One region of the Paenibacillus sp. FSL H8-0175 genome, then DNA from elsewhere that is predicted to be linked to it. Evidence: riboswitches for the same ligand, from Rfam matches in the RefSeq annotation. Region 1 holds a riboswitch; each other region holds the start of a gene.
The links. A riboswitch is a leader RNA that binds a small molecule or an ion and turns the genes downstream of it on or off. The one in region 1 is predicted to bind cyclic di-GMP.
Positions count from the first base shown of each region.

Region 2: it holds a riboswitch for cyclic di-GMP, as region 1 does, so the genes downstream of both, MHH46_RS03340 (transglutaminase family protein) here and MHH46_RS04970 (glycosyl hydrolase) in region 1, are expected to answer to the same signal.
Region 3: it holds a riboswitch for cyclic di-GMP, as region 1 does, so the genes downstream of both, MHH46_RS31045 (NPCBM/NEW2 domain-containing protein) here and MHH46_RS04970 (glycosyl hydrolase) in region 1, are expected to answer to the same signal.

Region 1 covers NZ_CP150299.1:1,155,349-1,161,846, reverse strand. Annotated here, with positions in the region: gene MHH46_RS04975 (glycosyl hydrolase) at 1-108, opposite strand, end outside; gene MHH46_RS04970 (glycosyl hydrolase) at 260-1,810, opposite strand; cyclic di-GMP riboswitch class I at 1,823-1,902, opposite strand; gene MHH46_RS04965 (sugar phosphate nucleotidyltransferase) at 2,039-3,412, opposite strand; gene MHH46_RS04960 (UDP-glucose/GDP-mannose dehydrogenase family protein) at 4,125-5,465, opposite strand; gene MHH46_RS04955 (glycosyltransferase) at 5,470-6,498, opposite strand, start outside.
Region 2 covers NZ_CP150299.1:756,919-763,416, reverse strand. Annotated here, with positions in the region: rRNA gene MHH46_RS03350 (23S ribosomal RNA) at 1-2,021, opposite strand, end outside; rRNA gene MHH46_RS03345 (16S ribosomal RNA) at 2,284-3,841, opposite strand; gene MHH46_RS03340 (transglutaminase family protein) at 4,209-5,018, opposite strand; cyclic di-GMP riboswitch class I at 5,032-5,112, opposite strand; cyclic di-GMP riboswitch class I at 5,187-5,269, opposite strand; gene MHH46_RS03335 (class D sortase) at 5,383-6,048, opposite strand; gene MHH46_RS03330 (GtrA family protein) at 6,151-6,498, opposite strand, start outside.
Region 3 covers NZ_CP150299.1:6,999,188-7,005,685, reverse strand. Annotated here, with positions in the region: gene MHH46_RS31065 (sensor domain-containing diguanylate cyclase) at 1-359, shown strand, start outside; gene MHH46_RS31060 (Crp/Fnr family transcriptional regulator) at 552-965, shown strand; gene MHH46_RS31055 (EAL domain-containing protein) at 1,156-2,004, shown strand; gene MHH46_RS31050 (hypothetical protein) at 2,121-2,687, shown strand; cyclic di-GMP riboswitch class I at 2,845-2,931, shown strand; gene MHH46_RS31045 (NPCBM/NEW2 domain-containing protein) at 3,190-6,498, shown strand, end outside.

The sequences.
Region 1 (6,498 bases):
CATAGCCTTCGGAAGACTTTTAACCTCTCCCCAAGGCAGCAAGGAAAAAATAATAAAGACCGGTAACATAGTAAACAACAATCTGTTTTTCTTATAATATTTACGCAAATAAATCCTCCTTTCGGTAGCTGTACTGCCTCCACAGGTGTTAAAAACATACCTGTTATCGGACAATCGTCTTCTGACCTAATGAGGACTATAGCTTAGTAGCTCTGCAATAACGCAGAGCCACTAAGGATCGACCTTTAATTTTCATCAATCAGGAGACATCCGGAAGAAAAAGTGCACTTGCTGGAACTGTCTCTTTAGCTTGACTAGCACTTTCCCACATCAAGCGGACTCTCGCATCGCCTTCATTCTCGTAATACTCCACCTTGATATCATATAGCTGGCCAGCCTTCAGCGTTATAGTGCCCTTACGCTCAGTACCACTTTGCTTAGTCCAACTATCAATCACGGATTCCCCATTCACCCAGACACGGATACCATCATCTGAGGTAGTGTAAAATGTATATTGCTCATTATATAATGGCTTAATTTTACCGCTCCAACGTATGGAGAACCGATCAATCCCGAGGGCGGCATCCGGGGAGCCTTGCCGCCAATTGAAATCGATTATTGCATCAGTTCTGTTAAGAGCTGCTGCTCCCGACAATTGCATGTTGTTGTAATACTCTCCTGCAAGCCCCTTCGCGAGAGGAATTGCTGCCTCCCCCTCTTCTTCAGAAGGTGCCGGCGCTGGTGCGGCGCTAGGTGTCGGTGCCAGACCAGTATTTAATTTATCTCTGGTCAGGGTATAGTTGCTATTCATAAATGTTTTGATTGTGTCTGCACTGTTATTCTCGTAAAGCATTTTTCCCCAGCTCATCATATACGTCCATTTACTTTGCGATTGCTGAAGCTTCTCCAGATTAGGCATTTCACCATTTTCCCCGATCGCAATCGGTTTGCCTGCGGCTAGACTCAATAAGCTGTCATAGTATTTTTGCTGGTAATCATTTTCGTATATATCTGCTGCCAGAATATCTACTTTATCAGCACCTGGATAAGTTAGCGCATAAGGATCTGACCAAACATTGGGAGCATTCGGACTCCATACCCATAACAAATTATTTAATTTATGAACGTTAACAAAACGGTCATACATAATATTCCATAGTGTAGAAAAGTTATTTTTCTTCCCCCACCAGAACCAGTTCCCGTTCATTTCATGATAGGGTCTCCAAAGCACCGGAACATTGGCATCGCGCAAGCTTTTTAAAGAGACGGCCACCTTATCAAGCTCAGCGATCAGATTGTTATATTGCTTGGTACCCGGTGTAACGTAACTATCGAACTCACTCTGGCTAAGTGTTTTTTTCACATTATCCCAGTCATAAGAGGTGCCCGGCAGGTTAGCATGAAAAGTCATAGCTACGATCCCGCCCGCTTTATTCCAGTTGATGGCGCTATTCACCACATTTTGACGTTGCCAAGCCATCGTTGCTTCGGACTGGCCACTGATCGCACCCATTTCATAACCGTGAAGAGCCGCATATTGTCCGCTGGTTCCCTTCAGCATATTGTTAATTTCATCTGGACTTTCTAAATAGTCATGTTGACCGGCAATAATACCTTTTCCTGAGATCGAGTAAAAATAGTTAAGCAGCTTTACGGCTTCAGGTGAGGCACCTGGGGTAACTGGCGTTCCAGAATTTGAAGCAGCTATGACAACAGACGGCGAAATTCCAACAGCAAGCGGAAGTGCAGTCAGAAACAGGACGAGTGACAGAAATGCACCAAACAATCGATACGTACGGTAAGCTTTCAAAATAATCTCCCTTTCGGTAGCCAGGCTGCCACTCTTTCGAAGGCCCTATAGCTTTGCGTCCCTACCTTTCGATAGGTTTGCCTTTTCAATTTAAGAGAAATAATCTCTCTTACCGTAAGTATCGACGACAATTAATGATATATTTAGTGTTTTTATGACTTTTTTTGATAATTGAGTCAATTTACCTGTTTCAAGAAAATTTGAATTGGTTAAATAGATAGGTTAGACCTATGAAATGAATTGTTGTAGTTCTATATCATTCCAGTCTAAAGTAATACGTATGTTATCTTCTTCTACTAATTCAGACCCCGTCTGTACCTCTATAAACTCAACATCCGTCAAAGCAAGGATCGCGTGCTTCGTTCCTTCCGGTATACGTACCACGTCCCCAGCCTTCACATTATGTTTTTTCTCATTCAGCACAATACTAGCTTCGCCGCTGACGATTGTCCAAATTTCACTACGCTTGCGATGTAATTGATAGCTGATATTATTCCCCTCGGATATAAAAATCCGTTTGGTCAGCACTTCATTGCCTTCATCATATTTCACATAATCAATAACTTTGTAATGACCCCAACGGCGTTCCTCGTACATCGGTCTTTGTTCAAAGGTCTTCAGCACTTCTTTAATCCGTGGGCTCTCAGCTTTATGGGTAACTAGAATTCCATCCGGGCTAGCCGCAATGATCAGATCCTTCGCACCAATTACCGTTATCGGAATGTCCAGCTCATTAATCAAGCAAGTCCCCTCAGAATCCGCCGTCACAAAACCTTTTCCTACATGCTTGCTGCTCATTTCCTCTGTCAGCGTATTCCACGTTCCAAGATCCTTCCAGAATCCATCATACGGCTGCACCACAATATGTTCTTCTTTCTCCACCACTTCATAATCAAAGCTGATGGAAGACAATAGCTTATACTGCTTCTGCAATTCTTCATATCCTAAAGGCAACCCTTTACGCTGCAAAATATCTAACAAGTACCCTAAGCGGAAGGCAAACACTCCGCAATTCCACAAGGCATTTTGTTCGATGAGCTGTTCTGCTTGTATGCGGTCTGGTTTCTCTTGAAAGTGACTCACCTTCATAAAACCATTTTCCCCCGCCTCTTCGGTGGTAGGAATAATATATCCGTATTTCTCTGAGGCATGTTCAGGAACAACACCCATTAGAGCCAGATTTGCTCCACTTTCCAGCATGGTCTCCTCAAGCATAGCTATGGTATCGAAAAAGGATGCTTCTACATAAGGGTCAACAGGCAATATTGCTACCGTCTCCGCTGGAGAAACACCTGCCACTGAATAAAGATAGGTAGCTGTTAAGGCGATAGCCGGAAAAGTATCCCGACGCTCCGGTTCAACGATAATCGGCACATGACTTCCCAGTTGGCTTTGTATCATTTCTACTTGGCCGCGGCCGGTGGCCAGATAAGATGATTCTGCCATCCCTGCTTCCTCCAGCTGTCTCCAGACACGTTGTACCATGGATTCTGGTTCACCTTGAGGGCTTTCAAGTACCTTTAGAAATTGCTTTGAACGTGAGTCGTTGGACAACGGCCATAACCGTTTACCTGAACCGCCTGATAGAAGTACCATTTTCATAGAATGAACCCTCCTTGAATTATGGAAATCGAGCATATTTGAATTGTTATCAAAACGTCAGCTTCCACTTAGCCTTATTTCGAGCGGATGCACTAAAAAAATTTGTTAGGTAGAAACCACTCCAAGGGATTTTGGACTTCCGATCGCTGTTATCCTCAGATTTCCTGATTGAACCGCTTCTCGCGGTAGAAATCCGAGGATAGCATATGCTTTCGAAGCTAGCTTTCCTACGGAAATCTTTCGGGCGAACACTCCGTTTCTACAGTTCCAAATTCCCTTTCCGTTCTTCACCTAACCAACTTCTTCTTAATACTTGATCCGTGCGTACCGGACTGTACCAGCCGGAAGCAAGCACGTTTTTCTAAAGATTTGCTTCTGCTCCGGGGGAGGCAGCTGCAACTGCAAGAACAACTGCAACTACAAGAGCAAGACTAATTGCCACCACAGAGACAGAGACAATGACAACTACAACTACAAATGCTACTGCTACTGCGGTATATAATCAGAGTACCTAACTTTATAAATTGCTTAGAACCTTAAAATAAGGGAACGAAGTGGCGGAGGGGAATTTTGGAACTGTAAGAGCGATAGCGTCCGCCTTTGTCTGCGGATTTCTACCGCTATCAGCGGTTAAAATCAGGAAATCTGCAGACAACAGCGGCTGGAAGTCCAAACATTCACCGCAGTTGCGACTGACACTTAACACAAATCATTAAACTGCTCCAGCCACACTAGCAGAATAACCGCTCAATCCACCCATCTGCGGGCGGCCGACAGAATGATAAACGAGGCCGGTACCCTCGATTTGCTCCTTGGAATACACGTTGCGTCCATCGATCAGCACCCCATTGCGCATGCTTTTCGACAGCTGATGCAGATCAATGTCCTTCAGTAGGCTCCAATCGGTCAAGAGGCATACGGCATCGCTGCCCTCAGCCGCCTCCTCTGGCAGATTGCACCAGCGAAGCTGCGGATGATCGTATTGCTGCCTGAAATTTGTAGCTGCGATTGGATCATATAGCTTGACTGTTGCCCCTTCAGCCACCAGTGCCTCAACAATCTCTCTGGCTGGAGCTTCGCGGACATCATCAGTGTTAGGCTTAAAAGCAAGCCCCCATATCCCAATTGTCGAACCGCGCAGGCTGCCAAGTGATTCATGCAGCTTGGAGATGATCATAAACCGTTGTCCCTTGTTCACTTCGACTACAGATTTCAATAATTTGAATTCGTAATCGACGTTGCCCGCAATTTGAATGAGCGCATTAGTGTCTTTCGGGAAACAGGAGCCTCCATAACCGATACCAGCCTGCAGGAAGGATGACCCGATTCTTTGGTCCATACCCATTCCTTGTGCTACCTCGGTTACATCAGCTCCCACTTTTTCACAAATATTGGCGATCTCATTAATAAAGGAGATCTTCGTGGCCAAAAATGCATTCGAAGCATATTTGATCATTTCAGCACTGCGTATATCTGTTACAAATACATTTTCTGTGAAACCCTTATGAAGCTCGCGCATTGTTGGTTCCAGCTCTGGATTATCAAGGCCAATGATAATTCTATCAGGATGGAGCGTATCGCGAATCGCTGACCCTTCACGTAAAAACTCAGGTGCAGACACGATATCAAAAGAATGTTGGGTATACTTAGAGATCATTTGAGAGATTTTTTCATTTGTTCCTACTGGAACTGTAGATTTAGTCATTATAATTTTGTGCCCTTCCATCGCTTTGGCGATTTCAGCGGCTGCACCCTCAATGTAGGTTAAGTCTGCTTCACCGTTAGGCAATGATGGCGTACCTACAGCAAGAATGATAATATCTGAACGGCGCACCGACGCTTGAAGATCTGCAGAAAAAGATAACCGTTCCTCACGAAGATTCAGTTCAATCAGTTCCTCGATTCCCGGCTCATAGATGGGCGATTCCATCTGTTTCAGCTTCTTAATCTTTTCCTCGTCCTTATCCACACAGATGACATGATGTCCGCCCAGTGCAAAGCACACGCCAGATACAAGACCCACATACCCAGTACCGATTACTGTCAGCTTCATATAATCATCCTCCTTTTAGAAAATTGACGTACGCCTGCTCAACATACTGCTTGAACTTAACCATAAACGCCTGCTCATCGAATTTACGTGCATGCTCCATAATTTGATCGATATCCCAAGCGTAGGACTCTACTTCATAAATAGCCTTAAGTAGATCCTCCACTTCTTGATGCTGAAAGAACACACCATTTACATAAGGAATAATAGTATCTAGTGCCCCACCTGCTTGATAAGCAATTACCGGTCTTCCTGCAGCGTTCGCTTCCAGCGGTGTAATTCCAAAGTCCTCTTCTCCTGGAAAAATAAATGCTCTACACTGTGCCATCATTCCAGTTACTTGTTCATCTTCTAGCCGGCCCAGAAACGATACATTATCCTTAGCCATGCCTTCGAGACGCTTGCGATCCGGTCCATCCCCTACGATATAAAGCTTAAGACCGTTACGATTGAAAGCCTCTACTGCCAGATCAATCCGCTTGTAGGAAACAAGCCGGGAGACAATTAAATAGTAGTCACCAATGGTAGAAGAGCTTGTAAACCGGGCTGTATTAATCGGTGGAAATATGACATCTGCATCCCGGTGATAATAATTCTGAATTCTCGTCTTCACTACTGAAGAATTGGCTACGAACTGATTCACATTTTTGGAAGTCCGTTGGTCCCACGTTTTGAGCTGCTGCATGTATACCTTAAGCATTTTTTTGAACAGCCCGGAATTCGACTGACGTTCCATGTAGGTGTCATAATCCCATGCGAAGCGCATAGGCGTATGGCAGTAACAAAGATGAAACGTATGTTTAGGAACTTGAATACTTTTCATAAAAGCACTGCTGGAACTCAGGACGATATCGAAACCGCGAAAGTCCAAATCACGGATGGCCATTGGATAAAGTGGCAGCACCCCTTTAAAATTGGTCTTTACCCCCGGAATCTTTTGCAGCCAGGAGGCACGGATATCCGCATCTTTGAGATTGTCAGTAAGGCGGCTTCCGTTAAAAACCGTTGTGTAGATTGGAGCCTCGGGATACATGTG
Region 2 (6,498 bases), 400 kb from region 1:
CAAGTCGTTACGCCATTCGTGCGGGTCAGAATTTACCTGACAAGGAATTTCGCTACCTTAGGACCGTTATAGTTACGGCCGCCGTTTACTGGGGCTTCGGTTCATAGCTTCGGGTTACCCCTAACCACTCCCCTTAACCTTCCAGCACCGGGCAGGCGTCAGCCCGTATACTTCGCCTTGCGGCTTCGCACAGACCTGTGTTTTTGCTAAACAGTCGCTTGGGCCTTTTCACTGCGGCCCCCTCGTGCTATTCACACTACCGGGGCACCCCTTCTCCCGAAGTTACGGGGTCATTTTGCCGAGTTCCTTAACGAGAGTTCTTCCGCGCGCCTTAGAATTCTCTTCTCGCCTACCTGTGTCGGTTTGCGGTACGGGCACCTTCTCCTGGCTAGAGGCTTTTCTTGGCAGTGTGAGATCATGACCTTCGCTACTATAATTTTCGCTCCCCATCACAGCCCAGCCTTAATGATGTGCGGATTTGCCTACACATCAGCCTCACTGCTTAGACGGACATCCATCAGTCCGCGTCACTACCCTCCTGCGTCACCCCATCGCTCATAGCGGATTACGGTGGTACAGTAATTTCAAACTGTTGTCCTTCGACTACGCCTTTCGGCCTCGCCTTAGGTCCCGACTTACCCTGAGCGGACGAGCCTTCCTCAGGAAACCTTGGGCTTTCGGCGGATCAGATTCTCACTGATCTTTTCGTTACTCATACCGGCATTCTCACTTGTGTAGTGTCCAGCGCTCTTTTCAGTACACCTTCAACCCCTACACAACGCTCCCCTACCCCAGATACATACGTATCTAGCCATAGCTTCGGTGGTGTGTTTAGCCCCGTTACATTTTCGGCGCAGAGTCACTCGACCAGTGAGCTATTACGCACTCTTTCAATGGTGGCTGCTTCTAAGCCAACATCCTGGTTGTCTGTGCAACTCCACATCCTTTCCCACTTAACACACACTTGGGGACCTTAGCTGATGGTCTGGGCTGTTTCCCTTTTGACAATGGATCTTAGCACTCACTGTCTGACTCCCGGCAATAAGTATATGGCATTCGGAGTTTGACTGAGCTTGGTAATCCTTGCGGACCCCGCACCCAATCAGTGCTCTACCTCCACTACTCTTATACCGAGGCTAGCCCTAAAGCTATTTCGGGGAGAACCAGCTATCTCCGAGTTCGATTGGAATTTCTCCGCTACCCCCACCTCATCCCCGCACTTTTCAACGTACGTGGGTTCGGGCCTCCAGTGCGTGTTACCGCACCTTCACCCTGGACAGGGGTAGATCACACGGTTTCGGGTCTACGTCCACATACTAAATCGCCCTATTCAGACTCGCTTTCGCTGCGGCTCCACCTTCTCGGCTTAACCTTGCATGTTAAACGTAACTCGCCGGTTCATTCTACAAAAGGCACGCCATCACCCATTAATAGGGCTCTGACTTTTTGTAAGCACACGGTTTCAGGTTCTATTTCACTCCCCTTCCGGGGTGCTTTTCACCTTTCCCTCACGGTACTGTTTCACTATCGGTCGCCAGGTAGTATTTAGCCTTAGCAGATGGTCCTGCTGGATTCATACGGGGTTTCACGTGCCCCGCACTACTCGGGATCCGTCTCGGAGAGAATACAGTTTAGGTTACAGGGCTTTTACCTCTATCGCGGGCCTTTCCAGACCTCTTCACCTACCATATTCCTTTGTAACTCCATGTGAGACGTCCCACAACCCCTAAGAGCAAGCTCTTAGGTTTAGGCTGTTCCGCGTTCGCTCGCCGCTACTGACGGAATCACTATTGTTTTCTCTTCCTCAGGGTACTTAGATGTTTCAGTTCCCCTGGTCTGCCTCTACATTTCCTATGTATTCAGAAATGAGTAACTGCGAATTACCACAGCTGGGTTTCCCCATTCGGACACCCCCGGATCAAAGCTTGCTTACAGCTCCCCGAGGCAGTTTCGTTGTTCGCCACGTCCTTCGTCGGCTCCTGGCGCCTAGGCATCCTCCGTGTGCTCTTATTAGCTTAACCTTGATTCTTCCGCAGGAAAATATCATACGATGACATTCTCTTTGGAATCATCTCACTAATAACATTTACTTGTTTACACAAGTTGCTAAAAGATGTTCTAAAACGCAAATTCGTTTCGGTATCCAGTTTTCAAGGATCAAGTCTTACTTGAGAGCTTAAACTCTCAAAACTGAGCAACGAGTGAGTAACAGGCCTAAACCTGAGTTTTGGAAGCTTAGCTTCCGATTTGAATGTTCTCATTGCAGAGAACGATTCTCCATAGAAAGGAGGTGATCCAGCCGCACCTTCCGATACGGCTACCTTGTTACGACTTCACCCCAATCATCTACCCCACCTTCGGCGGCTGGCTCCCTTGCGGGTTACCCCACCGACTTCGGGTGTTGTAAACTCTCGTGGTGTGACGGGCGGTGTGTACAAGACCCGGGAACGTATTCACCGCGGCATGCTGATCCGCGATTACTAGCAATTCCGACTTCATGCAGGCGAGTTGCAGCCTGCAATCCGAACTGAGACCGGCTTTGATGGGATTGGCTCCACCTCGCGGCTTCGCTTCCCGTTGTACCGGCCATTGTAGTACGTGTGTAGCCCAGGTCATAAGGGGCATGATGATTTGACGTCATCCCCACCTTCCTCCGGTTTGTCACCGGCAGTCACTCTAGAGTGCCCAACATTACTTGCTGGCAACTAAAGTTAAGGGTTGCGCTCGTTGCGGGACTTAACCCAACATCTCACGACACGAGCTGACGACAACCATGCACCACCTGTCTCCTCTGTCCCGAAGGCCGCTGCTATCTCTAGCAGATTCAGAGGGATGTCAAGACCTGGTAAGGTTCTTCGCGTTGCTTCGAATTAAACCACATACTCCACTGCTTGTGCGGGTCCCCGTCAATTCCTTTGAGTTTCAGTCTTGCGACCGTACTCCCCAGGCGGAGTGCTTACTGTGTTAACTTCGGCACCAAGGGTATCGAAACCCCTAACACCTAGCACTCATCGTTTACGGCGTGGACTACCAGGGTATCTAATCCTGTTTGCTCCCCACGCTTTCGCGCCTCAGCGTCAGTTACAGCCCAGAAAGTCGCCTTCGCCACTGGTGTTCCTCCACATATCTACGCATTTCACCGCTACACGTGGAATTCCACTTTCCTCTTCTGTACTCAAGCCACCCAGTTTCCAGTGCGACCTCAGGTTGAGCCCAAGGTTTAAACACCAGACTTAAATAGCCGCCTGCGCGCGCTTTACGCCCAATAATTCCGGACAACGCTTGCCCCCTACGTATTACCGCGGCTGCTGGCACGTAGTTAGCCGGGGCTTTCTTCTCAGGTACCGTCACTCCGGTAGCAGTTACTCTACCGGACGTTCTTCCCTGGCAACAGAGCTTTACGATCCGAAAACCTTCATCACTCACGCGGCGTTGCTCCGTCAGGCTTTCGCCCATTGCGGAAGATTCCCTACTGCTGCCTCCCGTAGGAGTCTGGGCCGTGTCTCAGTCCCAGTGTGGCCGTTCACCCTCTCAGGTCGGCTACGCATCGTCGCCTTGGTGGGCCGTTACCCCACCAACTAGCTAATGCGCCGCAGGCCCATCCCTCAGTGACAGATTGCTCCGTCTTTCATTCTTCTCTCAGGAGAAAAAAGAAATTATCCGGTATTAGCTACCGTTTCCGGTAGTTATCCCAGTCTGAAGGGCAGGTTGCCTACGTGTTACTCACCCGTCCGCCGCTAAGTTATTTTGAAAGCAAGCTTTCAAAATAACTCCGCTCGACTTGCATGTATTAGGCACGCCGCCAGCGTTCGTCCTGAGCCAGGATCAAACTCTCCAATTAGTATTGAAAAGAGCGATATGCTCATTTTGAAACATCTGACGAGAAAATTAATTCTCTAATTTTGGATTTCACTTGCGTGATTTCCTACTCACTCGTTGTTCAGTTTTCAAAGATCAAGTTCTCGTTGGCGCCGTTTAATGTCTCAGCAGCAACTCTTATAATATATCATGTTGTTTTCAGAAATGCAAGCTTTATTTTTCGAAGCTTTTTATCAGCCTCGTCTATATCGCCTGTACGCTGTCTAACAACGCTTACCTATAATACCCCAACTATTAATAGAAAAGCAACCCCTAATATAAAAATAAACAACTGGCTTAATAATTAAGCCAGTTGTTTATTTAATAGAGTTATGTTTCTAGGGACGAACTTAATAGTATTTTGCCGCAGTATATTTGCTTGAGGCTTTAATTAAATCGGTTTTCTTATCACTCTTTGCAAGTCCTGCATCCACTGTAGTATCAATGGTAACCCACTTCCCATTAAGCAACACTTCGTTCCATGCATGATATTGCGTAACGTAGCTTGTATTCCCCATTACCAACTTAGCAGGAACATCTACACTCCGCAGCATTGCGGCAAAAAGAGAAGCGTAATCATAGCAAATCCCTTTTTTAGTAGTCAATGTCTTATCGATGCTTGGAATATAATCAGTAGTTACACTATTAGCAAGAGAGTAATCATATTGTACATTCGCAACTACATAGTTATAGATCGCTTTAACTTTCTCTTCGTCTGTTGTTTTGCCTTGTACTAATTGTTTAGCTTTGACAATCGCTTTATCAGAAGAACTCCATTTCACATTCTGTACGGAGCCCAAATATACGGAATTCGAGTCACTCATGGTTACGTCTACTACTTCGGAATATAATGCTTTGTATTTATTGCCGGTTGTGTTCTCCAGAACAGAAACCTTATACGTCCCATTTCCTTGTTGCAAAGGGAAGTCCTCAGCTTGTCCAGAAGCATACAAGTTATATGTATAGCTGCTGTTATCTTTGGTGATCATGAGTTTGATTCTTTTATCTTTCGGAATATCATAGTTAATACCAATAACACCTTGAGCCACTTTGGATGTAATCAACCAGCTGGCATCTGCACTTGCAGCTTGAGCTGTACTTACCGGAACTGAAGTCATTAGGACGAACAACGCCACCAGCATAAAATAAACCTTTTTCACGGATAAAACTCCTTTCGGTAGCTGGCTGCCATCCTTTCGGGAAGGCCCTTTAGCTTTGCGTCCCTACCTTTCGATAGGTTTGCCGTTATCGTATAAGCTCTATCTGTTCTAGCTTTACTAGATATAATTGATAGAATCCATTTGAAACAAACAAAAAAAGCCTCTTCATTCGGTAGCTGGCTGCCATCCTTTCGGGAAAAGGCCCTTTAGCTTTGCGTCCCTACCTTTCGGAAGGTTTGCCGTTATCGTGTTTAGCTTTCATAGTATAATACTATCATATTTATAGTTGTGAACAAGACCTAATTTACTAGATTACCCATTATTTTATAAATATCTCCCGGTATTTGTGTTTTCTTGTCATTCACTATTCTCCTTTTGTTAATTTGGCATGAACAATCAGCCGATGCGTTGGATTCACTAGCGGATCACATGTAATCAGAGTAAGAATCTTATCCTTGTCATTCCCGTCAAGAACGGAGACATCACTCGGATCTACAACAGAAATATCGTATACCTCATAGTTAAACACCTGATCACTAGTCTTTACCGTGATAACATCCCCCACAACAACCTCATTCAATCTGTTAAACAAACGCCCCGTAGTTCTAGCCCGATGCGCCGCGATTGCAGCATTCCCGATCTCTCCAAGGGGTGCCGTTTCTTTCATATGGGCTGCAGCATGTTTCATATTAGCTTTTGTAGCCCCTTCTAATACAGGCAGCTTCAAATCAATCTTATCGATTTCAATTAGTGCGATTACTTTGCCACCGACTTCAATCTCCGGTTCAGGCTTTTCTGTCTCTTGGGGTTGGGGCTGTGCCTGGGCATCCAGAACCGATTCCTCTGCTAACAGCTGAGTAACTTCAGCATACCTGCTCTTTAGATCTGGCTGGGGAGTACTATCGGCAGTGCTTAGTTCAGCCGTTTCTAATAACTTCTCCTGCTGCCTGTCGTTGTACCACTCGTTAGCTGTCGGATATAACATGATAAGTATCCCAGCCAGTATGAGTAGATAGGAGAATTTACGCAATGTTATTCACCTCCGTATATTGTTTCTATGGTTATATACAAATCAAGCAGAAACAGCTACTTGCCTTTAAGCATAGCAACTCCTTCTGCCTGAAATTAATGTTTAAAATACCCATTTACGACTTCCAAAGAAATTGATGATCACCGTGATAAAGGTAACCAGCACCTTGGAGATCAAGACTTGAATACCTAGTTTGTCTGTCAACAGATGCATTAACAACAGTGATATTCCGAGCACTACCAGATTCAGCACGATAAACTTGACCAGCTGTACGCGGTCGAAGCCTTCTTTATTCCCCCGGTTGCGATCACGAAAGGTAACTTTTTTATTCAAAATAAAGCTATTCGCCGTGCCTGCACTATAGGAGATCACCTGCGCCAATGCGTATACCATCCCTAGTGAATTCAACAATGTGAAAATCACAAAATCAATAAGCGTATTGAGCAAACC
Region 3 (6,498 bases), 1.3 Mb from region 1:
ATGACACCTACGGTCATCAGATGGGTGATTATGTCCTGGAGAAATTGGCGAGTATCCTGAAGTCCCAATCTCGTAAAGAAGATATCGTAGCTAGGTATGGTGGTGAGGAGTTTATCCTTCTGCTGCCTAATACAGATTCATCGGATGCCACGGCTATAGCTGAGAGTCTACGACAATTCATAGCCAGCTCCACTTGGGAGATTGGCAGCATTACGGTAAGCATTGGCATAGCTACCTTTGAAGCAACCGATACAGACATCACTCTTCTGGAAAAAGCTGATCAAGCGCTTTACGTTTCTAAAGAACAGGGGAGAAATCGCGTTACGCATATTATGGATTTGAGTGAAAAGCTTCTTTAATTGGAGGCTTTTTTTGTTATTTATAAACGATACATCCTCTTTGCTATAATTGCTCTAAAATGTCTGTTCCCTTCAAGCTGTAAAAGGGAATTCGGAATTTCTTGAATGGATCTCTTATGTAAATCGTATTGGCATCAAGCCTATGTGACAACGTTACGATAGAATATAACAGGATGATGATTTATTATCAGTATGTTGGCATACAAAACTATGGAATGTGGATCATGCCTACATTATCTATTCGGGGATTATGGCGATCTGGAAGTGATCCATCCCTCCAATATAAGAGTGCTGTCTGCGGTGGCTATGAATGATACTGTATTATTTGAGATTAAACATGAGCCTTTTAAGCAGATGGTTGCCGATTACCCGTTGATTAAGGATCAATTGATGCTGCTGCAAATGGAGCGTTTATTTTTATCGAATCGGTTATTATATGAAATGAAATTTCATGATGCGAGAGCGCGTGATATGATCGGAACGTTAAGGGAGACGGCTACCCTTGTGCTAAAAGATCTGCAAGAACAAAAGATTATTGAGATTCAACATCAGCAGATCACCGTGTTAGACCCGGCGTATTTACTGGAGTATACGGATTTCGATTGAGAAGAGCCGTTCCGGGATCTTTTTCAGAGAATCGATTATTAAAGGGGTTATGAATGTGGCTTGTAATCATTGTGTAGTAAGAGAGCTGAATTTTCAAATCAAGGCTCATGGTGAGCTTAATCTTAGGGTTTTACCTGAGGTTATTCATCACTTGAGTAGAAGTAATACGATACATAAGGTGGAAGAAAATGTGATTACAATTAAGGAGGCTGGGGTGCGGGATTTTCTGGATTTCTGTAATGACCATATGGAGTCGGAGCAGGTTGAATTCCGTATAGATGACCAAACATGGAGACCTCTATCCGAATTACCCACTGTACTTGATATGGAGTGGATTGATGAGGTTATCACTAAGGGTCTTGTTACTTGCTACTTCCAACCGATTGTGAACGTAAGGGAAGAGATTTTTGCATACGAGCTCCTATCCAGATTTAAAAAAGAAGACGGATCTCTTATCTATCCTAATGAGATTTTTGCGGCGGCACGGAATCGTGGGCGTTTATATGCTTTAGACCGGTTATGTAGAATGACGGCTGTAAAATATGCTGCACCCTTAAATAAAAAAACGTTTATTAATTTTATCCCAACGTCGATCTACGCTCCAGAGTTCTGCTTAAGATCAACCGTTGAACTGGCCAATCAATTAGGCGTCGATCCTTCTCTTTTTGTCTTTGAAGTTGTTGAGACGGAGAAAGTGGATGATCTCGCTCATTTGAAAGCTATTTTGACATATTACAAGGATCGGGGATTTGAATACGCTTTAGATGATGTTGGTGAGGGCTTCAGCACGATCGAGATGTTATTGGAGCTTAAACCCCATTACATGAAGCTGGATATGAAATATGTTCAGGGTGTGTCCAGCGATCTGAACAAACAGAAAATAGCAAAGCAATTTTTAGAAAAAGCTTTAGAAATCCAATCCGTTCCTTTAGCAGAAGGTGTGGAGTTTAGAGAGGACTTTGAATGGCTTAAGCAGAGTGGTTATCAGTTGTTTCAGGGCTATTTATTTGGAAAGCCTGATCCTATTCCCAAACAGTAATCCTAATGAGTATATATCCGTCCAGAGGATGAGATGAATTTCAGGTCAGAGTCTGAGTACAGCCAACCCCCGGGGTTGTATAATTTAGGTAATTTGAAAAGGGGGACGGGATAGATATGAAATGGCATCAATTTGTAACGCGCTGGGCGGATTCTAGGGGCTTTGATGGACGAGAGATTGATTATCAATGGCCTTCTCCCTCATTTCCGGTCATCAGTATTCGCAGTAATCTAGGGCGATACTCAGGTCAAGCGTATGGCCGTGGAGGTAAACCCCGTGTGAAGACAGCCGTTGGATTAATCGCTATTGGAGATGTAGCTGTTGGCTTGATTTCCATAGGTGCGATAAGCGTGGGCGTATTATCCTTAGGAGCAATATCACTGGGAATGTGGTTAGCGATCGGAGCAATAGCACTTAGCTGGCTTGGCTTCGCAGTGGGAGCGATTGCGATTGCAGGCGTGGCTGTAGGAGCGATCGCAATCGCGGAAAAAGCGTTGGGGGCCATCGCCATAGGGGATACGGCGTTTGGTGCGATAGCGATAGGCAGGATCGCTGGGGGTGCCATAGCTATCGGACAATGGGCATATGGTGTAATCGTAGTTGGCGAACATGGTTTCGGATTAATTCCCGTCACGGGCGATGTGTGGAATTGGTTCCGGGGTTTGTTTGGATCGGAGAGTTAAGTAGACCTACAGTCCTAAAGGATGTCCTTCTCTTCCGGGATAGTCGATAAATAATATCTATCACATAAGAAAAACTAATTGCAATTACCTATACTCATTTCATACCAATTAATCATGCGATCAGATCTAGGCTTATGTTACTCTTTGAATGTATTCGAAACTTCATAGGCAAACCTATGGAAATGTAGGGACGCAAAGCTATAGGGACTAAGGTTATCATAACTATTGTCAGCCAGCTGCCAAAGAGTGCGTAACGCTTTTTGTTAAAATATAAGAAAGTATAAGTTATAAAACTATACTTAATATCTTATATTTCTCGCTTAAACGCTTACCGTCCTTATAAGGACGCCGAAGGCGTTTATGCTTGTTAAGGTTTAATAAAAATTAAGTCTTAATTTTTAGGCGACTTTATACGCAATCAAGCTACTCTTTTGGGGTAGTTTTTTTTGTGCCCATTTTTGGGCACTGGAGAGATTCATATGACATCTGGGGGTAAGAAGAGATGAAGAAAATGATTGCGATCGCTACATCGGCGGCCATGTTGGCCAGTTTTTCGAGTGAGGCAGGTTATGCTTTAGCAAGTGAGGCAAGCAAGGTAAATGTAACAAAAACAGTGGCGCAAAGTAAGGTTAACTTATTAAGCAACGCCTCGGTTATTCCGTTTGAGCTGTACGGCAAGGATGCTCTAAATGCCTATAATGAGGTTTTTAGAATGAATCCAGCAAATATTAAATCCATCACAAATAACGGTGGCAACTACTCAGGCTCGCCTATAGCTAAGGCTATGGATGGGGATATGAGCACGCATTGGGAGACTGGCAAACCGAATAGTTCAACGTTTACGAATGAGGTTGTGTTTGTTTTCAATGAGTCCACTGAATTAAATAGAATGGTATACGCGGCTAGGCAATCCGGTGCGAAAGGTAAAGGTTTTGCTCAAGAATTTGATATCTACGGCTCCACTACCGATGCGGGTGATTTTACGCTCGTGTCTTCTGGAGAATATACAGGCTCAACCGGTGATGTAGTGGAGATTCAGTTCGCACCTACGGCTTTTAAGAGACTTAAATTTGTCTTCAAAAAAGCGAACCAAGATTGGGCGAGTGCGGCTGAGTTTTCTTTTTATAAAGAGGATAGTGTCTCTGCTAAAATGAAAAAATTATTTACAGATGATACCTTGAGCCAAGTTAGTGCTGCCTTTAATACGACAGAGAAATTAACAGCTTTAGAGAATGAAGTGCAGGCACATCCACTGTATGCGCAGTTTAAAGAAGAGATAGAGAATGCAAAGATCCTTTTGAAGAACCATCAGGTAGAGGCAACGGCAGCCAAGGTTTCGAAGCTAAAAGGGTATGGAACAGCCTATGAAAATGCCTATAGCCAAGCTTATAGAATGCCGAATGCAAACGTATCAAAAGTAACGGTGAACGGTGGAAGCTACCCAGGTACGAAGCCTGAATATATGCTGGATGACCAGCCCACTACGCATTGGGAAACGAACAAAAACAATGATGCAAGCTTCACGAATGAAGTCGTGTTTGAACTAGCGCAAGCGGAAGTGCTGGACAGAGTGGCTTTTTTGGCTAGAGATAACCGCAAAGGATTCCCAGAGGCTTTTGAAATCTATGCATCAGAGACGAGTAAAGGAGAGACCTTCCAACTTGTATCTAGCGGAACCGCGATTAGTACCAATGACTTTCTGGAATTTAAATTCGAACCGACGAAGTTTAAAAGATTAAAATTTAAGTTCACAAAAGCTAATATCAACAGACCTTTTGCGGCTGAATTTAGATTTTATACAGAAGATAAAGTAAGCGAAGCTGTAAATGGTATTTTCACAGATGGAACGATGAGTGCGGTTGTGCCTGCTTATAATAGCGTCGAAGCAATCAACGAATTAGAAGAAGCGGCAAAAGTACATCCGCTCTATCCAATCCTGAAAGATTCTTTGGATTTAGCTAAGAGGCTAGTGAATGGTGAAGTTCAAACCGAAGGCACCATCATTGAGGCGGAACAACGTGGAGATATGAAAAAGCATGCGCAGGAAAACCTGAGAATTGGTTTTGGTACGAACAACCAGCCTACAGGTCTCGTTGCAATGCCTGGAGATACGATCAACGTTTATGTGGATGCAGCTTCTAACGATAAGCTACCTTCTTTAGTCTTTTCTCAACAAGAGGCCGCTTGGAATGTTTGGGCTAGAGGTGTGCAATTGCGTCCAGGTAAGAACATTATAACCGTTCCTGAATTTGCTATGAATAGTTATTATGCACATGAAGTGACTAAGGGCGGCACCGTTTATATCGTAAATCCCTATACAGCAGAGGAACAAGGGAAAGCGCCATTGATCCGCTTCGAAGGTTTAGAAAAGATTCCTTTTATGACCAAGACCACGGATCCAGAACAATTCAAAACCTTCTTAATCACATACAAACAAAGACTGGACGAAGATAAAGCGGCTCATCCAAATGTTCAAGATCGTAAACTCATAGATGTGGTAGAACTGGCCAGCGATCATGTTATTTTCACAGGAACGGCGACGGAGGCGTACAACAAATATATTACGCAAGGAAATAACCCGCTGGACACCGTAACTGGGTATGACACCTGGATGAAGAGTATTTTTGCCTTCTATGGCCTGGATGGCAGTAGCGAGATTCATGATGCCAAGCTAATTCGTGAGAATATTCGCTTGATGCAGCCTTATGGTGCGATGTATGCAGCGGGAGATCATACAGGGATCCAACTTGGAACAGTAGGAACCATGTTAGGTGATTTTAACAAAGCTTATCCGGGCTGGGGACTGAATCACGAAATCGGGCATCGCTTGGCTATGGGTGAACGGGAATATGGCGAAGTAACTAATAATATGGTGTCTATGTTTATGTCTGTCGCGGCGAATTCGATAGATAATCGTATACCGTATGAATCAGATATCTATAAATATGTCCTCGAAGAAAACAAAGTGGTTATGAATCAGCAGGGCTTATTTGCACAACTCGGAGCCTATTGGCAGCTGGAGCTGGCACATCCCGGATACTGGACAGAGCTGACCAAGCTATATCGGGAGCGGAAGGTCATCCTTACCAACGGTGACAATTCTAAGCAGCAGTATTTGGTGGAGTTCTCCTCCGAAGTACTGGGATTAGATTTAAGCAGCTATTTTGCCAGACATGGCTTCACTGTGAATCCTGAGACAAAAGCGAAAGTAGCCAAGTATCCGGCACCGCAAAAGTTATGGTATTTAAATAACTCGGTGATTAATTATGAGGGAACTGGAATAGCGGATAAAAATCTGGCCATTAAGGTTAATATCACACCTAACACCACGGCTAGAACGAACACGTTAAGTTTCAGTATAGATAAAGAGCTTAAGCAAGACTTTTTAGGATATGAAGTGTATAGAAATGATGTGTTAGTTGGTTTTACAGGAACTGAGCAATTTGTGGATCAGAATGTAGATGCGAGTATCAACTATACGTACAAGATCGTCGGTTATGATAAAAAGCTGAACCCACTGAAGCCCGTACAGGTTAAAGCCTTTAAGCCAGCCTTGTCTGTTGAAGATCAGCTCACTTTAAAGCTTAATCAAACCTTTGATCCGATGAGCTATGTAAAAGCGGCTAACTATCTAGGAAACGATATTACTGCAGATGTCTCTCTGAAAGCCAATAACGTTGATGTAACGCAAAAAGGCAACTACGAAATTGTATATGAAGTGAAAAGCGAAGGGGTTACGGAAACGAAAACCACACAGGTTACGGTAACGAGCGACTACGCCTATATTTCCGATCTCAATGCCAAGTCAGTC